Regions from separate parts of the Streptomyces sp. NPDC096046 genome, predicted to be linked through region 2. Evidence: riboswitches for the same ligand, from Rfam matches in the RefSeq annotation. Region 2 holds a riboswitch; each other region holds the start of a gene.
What was found. A riboswitch is a leader RNA that binds a small molecule or an ion and turns the genes downstream of it on or off. The one in region 2 is predicted to bind cyclic di-AMP.
Positions count from the first base shown of each region.

Region 1: it holds a riboswitch for cyclic di-AMP, as region 2 does, so the genes downstream of both, ABTX62_RS22605 (M23 family metallopeptidase) here and ABTX62_RS19260 (transglycosylase family protein) in region 2, are expected to answer to the same signal.
Region 3: it holds a riboswitch for cyclic di-AMP, as region 2 does, so the genes downstream of both, ABTX62_RS02360 (M23 family metallopeptidase) here and ABTX62_RS19260 (transglycosylase family protein) in region 2, are expected to answer to the same signal.

Region 1 is NZ_JBEOSZ010000026.1:40,988-44,252, forward strand. It holds gene ABTX62_RS22600 (DUF6250 domain-containing protein) at 1-364, opposite strand, end outside; gene ABTX62_RS22605 (M23 family metallopeptidase) at 533-1,474, opposite strand; cyclic di-AMP (ydaO/yuaA leader) riboswitch at 1,479-1,633, opposite strand; gene ABTX62_RS22610 (alpha-galactosidase) at 1,949-3,265, opposite strand, start outside.
Region 2 is NZ_JBEOSZ010000020.1:66,795-70,059, forward strand. It holds gene eno (phosphopyruvate hydratase) at 1-258, opposite strand, end outside; gene ABTX62_RS19260 (transglycosylase family protein) at 522-1,250, opposite strand; cyclic di-AMP (ydaO/yuaA leader) riboswitch at 1,255-1,421, opposite strand; gene ABTX62_RS19265 (transglycosylase family protein) at 1,650-2,618, opposite strand; gene ABTX62_RS19270 (cytochrome P450 family protein) at 2,740-3,265, opposite strand, start outside.
Region 3 is NZ_JBEOSZ010000001.1:486,543-489,807, reverse strand. It holds gene ABTX62_RS02365 (PrsW family intramembrane metalloprotease) at 1-697, shown strand, start outside; gene ABTX62_RS02360 (M23 family metallopeptidase) at 914-1,948, opposite strand; cyclic di-AMP (ydaO/yuaA leader) riboswitch at 1,960-2,116, opposite strand; tRNA gene ABTX62_RS02355 (tRNA-Met) at 2,416-2,489, opposite strand; gene ABTX62_RS02350 (hypothetical protein) at 2,579-2,773, opposite strand; gene ABTX62_RS02345 (dihydrofolate reductase family protein) at 2,868-3,265, opposite strand, start outside.

The sequences.
Region 1 (3,265 bases), on a different contig from region 2:
GGAGATCCTCCGGGGAGCGGACGTCGGTCGCGTTCCAGAAGTTGTTCAGGTCCGAGACCCGGTCGTTCACCCCGCCCGCGGAGACCGGGGTCGCGGTGTATTCGAGAAGGTACGGCCCTTCGAGCCGCTGCCTGAACCACACGGTAGCGCCGCTCGGTACGTCGATCTCCAGGATGCCGCGGGAGGCGGTGACGGTACCGCCGCCCTGGAGTTCGGTCGCCCACTGCCCGAGGCCGTGACAGAAATCGTCGCGGGCGACGAGGCGGCGATGACGGGAGGCGGCGTGCGCGCCGCCCGTCGGGGAGACGACCGCCAGGGCGGCTCCGGCGGACAGGGCTGCGAACGTTCTGCGGGTGGTCGGCACGGGACACAGCTCCTTCAGAAAGCGCTTGCACTCTCGACGTGATCACTGTGTCCCAACTGCCGCCCGCTGTCGATCCCTTGAGGCGATCGACACGGACAGGCCGAAGGCCGGACCCGGGATCGGGGTCCGGCCTTCGGTCGCGTGTCAGGCAGGTGGTCGTGCGGTCGGTCAGCCGACGGAGACGCCGTGCGAGCGCAGGAAGGCGACCGGGTCCACGTCCGAGCCGTAGTCCGGCGTGGTGCGGATCTCGAAGTGCAGGTGCGGTCCGGTCACGTTGCCGGTGGCGCCCGACAGGCCGATCTGCTGCCCGGCGGTCACGGTCTGGCCGGCCGAGACGGAGAGCTGGGACAGGTGGGCGTACTGGGCGTAGTAGCCGTCGGCGAGCTTGATGACGACCTGGTTGCCGTAGGCGCCGCCCCAGCCGGCGGAGACGACGGTGCCCGCGCCGACGGCCTTGAGGGAGGTGCCGGTCGGGACGACGAAGTCGACACCGGTGTGGTAACCGCTGGACCACATGCTGCCGGACATGCGGTACGGGGTACCGACGGTGGCACCGGCCACCGGGAGGCTGTAGCCACTGGAGTTGCTCTGGGCGGCGGGCCCGGCGGCGGGCTTGGCGGCGGCCGGCTTCGCGGCGGTCTCCGCCTTCGGGGCCGACTCGGCGGCGGACGGCTTGGCGGCCGAGGGCTTCGCGGCCGAGGCCTTCGGCGCGGACGGGGCCGAGGCCTTGGGCGCGCTCGCGGCCTTCTTGCCGATCGACAGCTTCAGGCCCGGGTGGATCAGCGACGGGTCGGAGCCGACGGCGTCACGGTTGTCCGCGTAGAGCTTCTTCCAGCCGCCGCTGACGTGCTGGTCGTCGGCGATCTTCGCGAGGTAGTCGCCGGCCTTCACGGTGTACGTGTGGGCGCCGGTGGCCTTGCCGGCGGCCTTCTCGCCGGCGGCCGGAGCCGACTGGACGGCCTTGTCCGGAGCCGACTGCGGGGTGGCGGCGTGGGCGCCGGTGGCCCCCATGAGCGGCAGGGCGAGAGCGGCCCCGCCCGTTCCGGCGACGGCGATGGAGCGGGTGAAACGCTGGGTCTTGGGGCGGCGGTGCTTACCCTTCGCGGGCATGACGAATTCCTCTCCGTCGCCTGCGAGGTGAGCTGTCGGGTGCGGGCTGGAGATGCCCGGTCGCGCCGAGGCGCGACTTAACCCCAAGCCGTTCCGGGAACCGGAACAGGCGTCTTACCTGTGGGTCCCCCGCTCCTGCCGTACGTCGGGTCAGTGTGTGGGGCTCCGGGCGGCGGCAGGATTAGGCGTCCGTCCGGATGGGTGTGGAACGTAAGCGACCAAGACGCAATGGGACAAGCTTGCGGTTGCCCGCGACGGTGTTTTCCTCGACGCGCCGACACACATGCCGTCACCGAGCGTGGATGACCGATCTTCCGCTTTTCTCAATGACCCTTGCCGCCATGGAAATTACGTGAACATGGCAGCAACGCATCGTCACGAATATGACGATGGTCACGCACCCCGACCTCATCCCCCTTACGATCGGGGCACGTTACCCCATAGCAGCCGAAACTCCCTATTCGGGCAGAACGACTACTTGCGCCTAAGACGGACGACAGTGGCGTCGAAATCTCCGCTCAGGCCGACCCGCAATCCGTGGTGCAGCAGCACGGCCCCTCGATGAACTTCGCCCGTTTCGAGGCATTCGTACGCCGCTGTCGGGTCAAGGCCGCGCAGCCGCAGCGTCGGCACGGGCTCGCCGTAGTGCTGCGCCTGGAGCCAGGCGAGGACGACGGTCTCCGCGCCGAGGACATACTGCACGGCGCTCAGGCCGCCCTCCGGGGGCCGCAGCCGGTACAGGTCGCCGCGCTGCACCACGGGCCGGATCTCCTTGTACAGCCCCACCCACCGCTCCGCCTCGGCGAGCTCTTCCGGCGTCCACCGCGTGAGGTCGCCGCCGACCCCGAGCACCCCGGCCATGGCGCTGACGAATCGGAACCGCAGGGAACTGGCCCGGTGGTTGAGCATGGCGTTCGGACTGTCGGTGACCCAGGCGGCCATGACCCGGGCCGGGTGGAGCTGGCTGAAGCCGTGCTGGATGGCGAGCCGGTCGAGGGGGTCGGTGTTGTCGGAGGTCCACACCTGGTCCGTACGGCTCAGCACCCCGAGGTCGATCCGGCCGCCGCCGCCCGAGCAGGACTCGAAGGCCACACCCGGGTGGGCGGCCCGCAGCCGGTCCAGCAGGGCGTACAGGCCGCGCACGTGGTCGACCCACAGTCGCTGCGGGTAGGGGTCGTCCGGCCACCCGGCGTCGGTGAAGCAGCGGTTGAAGTCCCACTTCACGTAGTCGACCGGCGCGCCGGAGAGGAGCCCGTCGAGCTGCTCCCACAGGTACTCCCGGACGTCCTCCCGAGCCAGGTTGAGGACGAGCTGATTGCGGAACTCCGTCCTCTTTCGTCCTGGTTGGTACTGCACCCAGTCCGGGTGCGCCCGGTACAGGTCGCTGTCCGGGTTGACCATCTCGGGCTCGACCCAGATGCCGAACCGCATGCCGAGGCCGTGCACGTGGTCGGCGAGCGGCTTCAGCCCGCCCGGGAAGCGGTCGGGATTGGGGGTCCAGTCGCCCAGCCCGGCCCGGTCGCTGGTGCGCGCCCCGAACCAGCCGTCGTCGACCACGAACAGCTCGACGCCCAGGGCGGCGGCCCGCTCGGCGAGCGCCCGCTGCTGCTCCTCGGAGATGTCGAACTCGGTGGCCTCCCAGGAGTTGAACAGCACCGGCCGGTCCTGCTCGGCGTCCGGGATCACATACGCCCGCTGATAGGCGTGCCAGGCGCGGCTCGCCCCGCCGAAACCGCCGTCGCTCCAGAGCCCGGCGAAGACAGGGGTCGTGTACGACTCCCCGGTGCCGAG
Region 2 (3,265 bases):
CTCGGTGGCGTCGTAGCCGACCAGCTCCGGGCCGATCTGCTCGATGACCGCCAGGACGGCCTTCTCCACACCCTTGCCGAGGTAGCGGTTCGAGTCGCCGTCGCGGAGCTCGATGGCCTCGAAGGCGCCCGTGGAGGCGCCGGACGGGACGGCGGCACGACCGGTGCTGCCGTCGTCGAGGCCGACCTCGACCTCGACCGTGGGGTTGCCTCGGGAGTCCAGGATTTCCCGGGCTACGACGACGTCGATGGACGGCACGAGCATCTCCTTCTTGGATGTGACGCGGTGACGCGGGTCGCGTGGACCCTGCGAGGTGCGGGCCGTGGTGGCTCGCGACATGAGCCTAACCGGCTCCGGGCGATCGGCCACCGGGTCGCCCACCCCATGGACAGAACCGAGAGTAAATTGTTTCCGAACGGAACAAAGCCCGTTGCCGAAAAACCCCCGCCCCGGCGCGTACGGGGGACGACGCACCGGGGCGGGGAGCACGAGGACCCTGGGCGGGTCCGGCAAGCCGCTGCTTACTTCAGGTGCAGCTGCTGGCCCGGGTAGATGAGGTCGGCGTCCTCGACGATGTCCTTGTTCAGCTGGAACAGCTTCTCCCAGCCGCCCTTGACCTTCTCGTCCGCGGCGATCGAGCTGAGGGTGTCGCCCTTGACGACCTTGTACTCGCCGTCGCCCTTCTTGACCTTCTTGCCGGTCGGCGTGGTGACGGTCTTCTTGGCGGCCGGGCGCTCGTCGGAGCGGGAAGCCGGCTGCTGCTCGGTCTGGCGGGTCTCGGTGCTCTGCCCGCTCTGCTGCGAGGAGCCGCCGGAGTTGCTGGAGGAGCCGCCGGAGTTGCTGGTGGAGCCGCTGGAGGAGCCGCCGCCGGTGTAACCGGCGCTCGACAGGCCCTTGCCGCAGACCGGCCAGGCACCCTTGCCCTGGCCCGCGAGGACCTTCTCGGCGATCTCGATCTGCTGGGCCTTGGTGGCCTGGTCGGCGGTGGAGGCGTACTTCGTGCCGCCGTAGCCGGCCCAGGTGGAGGCGGAGAACTGCAGACCGCCGTAGTAACCGTTGCCGGTGTTGATGGACCAGTTGCCGCCGGACTCGCACTGGGCGACGGCGTCCCACTCGGAGGCGGTGGCGGCGGAGGCGTTGCCGGCCGCCATCAGCGGGGCGGCGACGGCGGCACCGGTGACACCGGCGATGGCGATGGCGCGCGTGGCCTTGGACGGACGGCGGTGCGTGCCCTTACCGGAAAACAGCATGGAGAGATCCCCTCACCGACGCCTGCGAGGTGAGCTGTCGGGTTCGGGCCGGTTGAGTTGCCCGGCCGCGCCCCTCCCGGGACACGGCTTCACCCCAAGCCCTTCCGGCACAACCGGCCGGTCGGGCACTTACCTTGGGTCCCCCGCTCCTGCCTACGGCGCTTGACGCGACGACTGTTCCCGTACCGCCGCTGGCAGGATTCGGCGTTGCGGCAGCCGGGGCTCGCGGTGACGAGCGATCACGACCGTAGACACGCGATCCACGGAATTTCAAAGACGATCAGGGCTTCTGAGATCTATCTCTCACGGGCCTCAAACGGGACATTCGACGCGAAACGTGACGTGAACTCACCCGCTTTCGGGGTGACTTCGGCCGTGGTTTCCGCACTGCCCGAACGGCTACCCCTCGTCCGCTTCGACCCCTGTCGTGAGCGTCTGACCGGGGAGGATGAGGTTCGGGTCGGTACCGACGGCCTGCTCGCCCCCGTCGTCGAGGGAGTTCCATCCGCCGTCGACGTCAAGGGAGTCGGCGATGGACCAGAGACTGTCGCCCACGCCGACGATGTAGGAGCCCTCGGACGCGCCCCGGGAGGCGTCACCGGGCGAGGCGTGGCGGCCCGAGGGCGCGCCCTCACGGCCGCCCGCGGAGGCGGCGTCCTCCTCGGCGCTGGGGCCGCGGTGACGGCCGGAGCCGGTGTCCGTCGGGGCCGAAGAGTCGCCGCCCCGGCGGGAGTTGCCGGACTCGTCACCGCCGGGGGTGGCGGAGGGAGAGCCGTCGGGCTTCCGATCCTGCTTCTGCCCCTGCTCCCGAGAGGCGGAATCAGACGACTTGCCCGACTTGGAGGTCTCGTCCTTCTGGATCGACTGCGCGTCGGGCGACGACGAAGGGCTCGCGGAAGGCTCCGCGGAAGAGGACGACTCGTAGCCGTCGAGCAGACCGGGCGAGTCCACCTCACCGGATGCTTCGGACGAGTCGGAGGCTCCCGACCCCTCGTCCTGCTGGAGGCCGGAGAGCAGTCCGCAGGTACGCCACGCGCCGACCCCCTGGTCGGCGAGGATTCTCTCGGCCACGGATATCTGCTGGGAGCGACTGGCCAGGTCGGCGCTCGCGGCGTACTCGAGGCCGCCGTGGTTCTCCCAGTCCTCCTGGGACAACTGCAGGCCGCCGTAGTAGCCGTTGCCGCTGTTCTGGCTCCACGCGCCGCCGGTCTCGCAGTCCGCGATCCGGTCCCAGGTCGTGCCGTCGGCCGCGCTGGCACCGGAGGCCCCGAGGAGTGGGATCGCGATGGCGGAGCCGGTCACTCCGGCCGCCACGAGGAGAGCCGGAGCCTGGCGGGGGCGACGGTGCCGACCGTTCCCGGAGAGCATACGGAGACCTTTCACACGACAGCGGTGACCGACGCGTCCGGCATCCCGGCCGCGTTGATGGGTGAACGTATCGGCAGGAGATCACTTGTCACAAGTTAATGCCGCGCAGATCACGTGAAGATCACAGCTCTGATGTTTCGTCACGTCCGGCCGCCGCGAACTCCACCGGCAGGGTGCGCAGCCCGCGCATGATGAGGCCGCCGCGCCACCGCAGCTCGGCCGGATCCGCCGCGAGCCGGAGGTCCGGGAGGCGGGTGAGGAGGGTGGCGAGCGCGGTCTGGCCCTCCAGGCGGGCGAGTGGGGCGCCGAGGCAGTAGTGGATGCCGTGGCCGTACCCCAGGTGCTGGTTGTCGCGGCGGGCGAGGTCCAGCACGTCCGGATCGGCGAACCGCTCCGGGTCCCGGTCCGCGGCGGCCAGGACGACGAGAACCGGGTCGCCGGGCGCGATGTGCTGCCCGCCGAGGGTGAGGGGCTGCGTGGCGAAACGCCAGGTGGCGAGTTCGACGGGTCCGTCGAAGCGCAGGAGTTCCTCGACGGCGGTCTCCAGGAGGGCCGTTTCCCCGGCGGCGAGGGACGCCTGGAGCCGCGCCCGCTGTTCGGGGTGGGTGAGCAGGGCGTAGGTGCCGTTGCCGATCAGGTTCACGGTG
Region 3 (3,265 bases), on a different contig from region 2:
CTTCTTCGTGCGCATCATCATGTCGCCGTTCGCGCACCCGCTGTTCACCGTCCTCACCGGCATCGGCTTCGGCATCTCCGCGCTTTCGGCGGAGCACCGGCATCTGCGCCGCGTCGCCTTCCCGCTGTCCGGGCTGCTGCTCGCGATGGGCATGCACGCGATGTGGAACGGCTCGTCGGCGTTCGGCGAGTACGGGTTCTTCGCCGTGTACGCGGCGTTCATGGTGCCCATCTTCGGGCTGCTGACGTGGCTGGTGATCTGGACCCGGCAGCGGGAGCTGAAGACCGTGCGGGCGGAGCTGCCCGCCTACGCCGTGGCCGGCTGGCTGACCCCCGCCGAGCCGTTCGCGCTCGGCTCGATGCGGGCCCGGCGGATCGCCCGCCAGGACGCCCGCCGGTCCGCGGGCAGGGCGGCGGCCCGGGAGGTGGCCCGCTACGAGGCGTACGCGACATCGCTGGCGTTCCTGCGGCACCGGGCCCGGCGGGGCAGCGCCGCCTCCGACTTCGCCGTACGGGAGCGGGAGCTGCTCGGCGAGCTGTGGCGGCGCCGGGAGGTGGCCCGCCCGGCGCTGGACCACGCGGCCCGGATGACGGCCCCTCCGGTCCCGGCGGCGGTTCAGCCCTGGCCGGTGTACGGGGTGTACGGCCACGGCCACCAGCCGGCGCCCTACCCCGCGTACAACCCGTACCGCTCCTAGCCCGGGCTCAGGCCAAGGCCTCCGCGCCGTGCCACCGCGCACCCGGCCCGCCACGGAGCCGGGCGAGGGCCACCGTGCACCGCGACCACCGCGACCACGGGAACCTCATTCCCCACGGGGCACGACACTCCCGTGGACACCGCGCCGGGAAGACCGCCGGCCCTGACGTCGGGGGGTCGTCGTCAGGGCCGCCGGTGCTTCAACGGGTCTGGTGGCTTACGGGTTCAGTCCCTTGCCCCGCAGCCACGCCATCGGGTCGATGCCGCCGGCGGATCCGCCGGAGTGGACCTCCAGGTGGAGGTGCGCCCCGGTGACGTTGCCGGTGGCGCCCACGCGGCCGATGACGTCGCCGGTGCTGACCTTCTGGCCGACGCTGACGCCGATGGACGACTGGTGCGCGTACCAGATCTCGGTGCCGTCATCGAGGGTGAGGACGGTCTTGTAGCCGTACGAGCCGTTCCAGCCCGCCTCGGTGATGGTGCCGCTGTGCACCGCCTTGATCGGCGTGCCCGTGGGGGCGGCGAAGTCGAGGCCGGTGTGGTAGCCGGAGGACCAGTAGGCGCCGGCCTGGCCGAAGCTGGAGGTGATGGTGTACGAGGAGGTCGGCAGCGTGAACTGCTTGGCGAGGGCGGCGAGCCGCTCGGCCTCGGCCTTCTTCTCGGCCTCTTCCTCCGCCTTCTTCTTGGCTTCGGCGGCCTTGGCCTTGGCTTCCTTCTCCGCCTTGGCGACGGCTTCCGCCGCCGCCTTCTCGGCGGCGGCCGCCGCGTCCTGGGCGGCCTTGGTCTCGATCTGGTCCTGCTGGTGCTCGACCTGCGCCATGATCCGGGCGCGCAGCGCCTCGCCGGCGCCCGCGCCGGAGGCGCCCTGCTGGGGGTCCGCCGTGGCGGTGCCGAGGCTGCTGAGCGGGGTGGCGGAACCTTCGGGGGTGTCGTCATCCGAGATGAGGGAACCCACCGAGGGCAGGTCCGGCACGGAGATGGACACCGGGGGCTTGCCGGTCTGGGCGCTGGCCATGCCGCCCGCACCGACGGCGGCTATGACACCGACGCCGAGGACGGTGGAGCTGCGGGCGAGACCTCCGCCGCGCTGCTTGGTGACGCGGTGCCGGCCACGGACGGGACGGATGGACTCCTCGGTGGGGTTCCACTCCTGGAACGGGCCCTCGTCGGTGCGCTGACCGCCGTAGCCGAAGCTGTCGGTGTCGCGCTTCGGCGCGAGCGGGGCCGCGGGGGCAGGCCGGTTTGACGCCACGTGGGCGTGCTCCTTTCCTTCCTTCTCGCCTACCGGGTTAGCTGACGGGTTCGGAGCAGGAAGGTCTCCTACGCGCGTATACCCGCCGTGCTTCCACGGTGGCATCCGCGCGATTCACCCCAAGTGGTGGTTCCCCGGTTCCCTTTCGGGATTCGGCGCGTGCGCACGGAGCCGCCTTCTGTGACGGCTGGGACGACCGCGCTGCGTTATCGAACGTTAATAGACGCGCGAGGGGTATTCCAGCGATTCCACTTGATCATTAACCTTTTTCGCGCGGACTTACCTGCCATGACCGGCTCAAATCGGGCGAGTTGACCACACCGCAAGTGACTGACGGGGTTTGACGGTATGTCAGTTGTTATGCGGAACGGGATGGTTCGCTCACCGACCGTAATGGCCGTCATCAGGGTTACGGGGAAATGCACCGAGGGCCGGAACCCTTTCGGATTCCGGCCCTCGGCCTTCAGTAGCGGGGACAGGATTTGAACCTGCGACCTCTGGGTTATGAGCCCAGCGAGCTACCGAGCTGCTCCACCCCGCGCCGTTGTGACTCCAGTGTACGCCATCCGCGGGACGCTTCGCGCACACCCGCCGCTCAGCCGCCCGGGGTGCCCGTGTGGGTGAGGGTTTTCAGGCGGTGAACAGGTCGTCGGTCCCGGCCGGTTGGGACCGTGCGGCCACCTTGTGAGCGGCGGGGACGGGCCGGCCGATCCGTTCCTCCGGGTGGTGGAGGGCGACCTCCAGGTGAGGTCCGAGGCCCTCGTCGACGCGTCCGCCGCACAGCCACTCGGGTGCCGCCGTCCTTCGTCTCCGCGCTGACCTCATGGCCGCCGCCTCCGCGCCGTCGTTCTGACCCCGCAGGCAGCGTGACCCGGACAGCGGTGCGGACGCAGGATCCGTTGGACCGATCGGCCCGCACTCAGCCCGGGAGGTGGCGGTTCGGGGCCTTGGCCCGCTCCTCGTGCTCCGGCAGGACGACGACCTCCACTCCGGCGGCCGAGAGAAGGCCGCTGCCGTCGGCGTCCGCGACGAAGGTGTCCGGCTCACGCCAGGCCGTGACGACCCGCCGTACACCCGCGTCGAGGATCAGCCGGGCGCAGGGGGCGGGGCGGGAGGCGCGGCGGGCGCAGGGCTCCAGGCTGCTGTACACCGTCGCGCCGGACAGGCGCGGATCGGCCGGGTCGAGTTTCGCCAGGGCCGCCTCCTCGGCGTGCACGACCGGGTCGCCCGCCTCGCGGGAGTGGCCGCGGGCCAGTTCCGTGCCGTCGGCGCCGACCACCACCGCCCCCACGCTGAACGCCGTGTCCGACGGCGGGC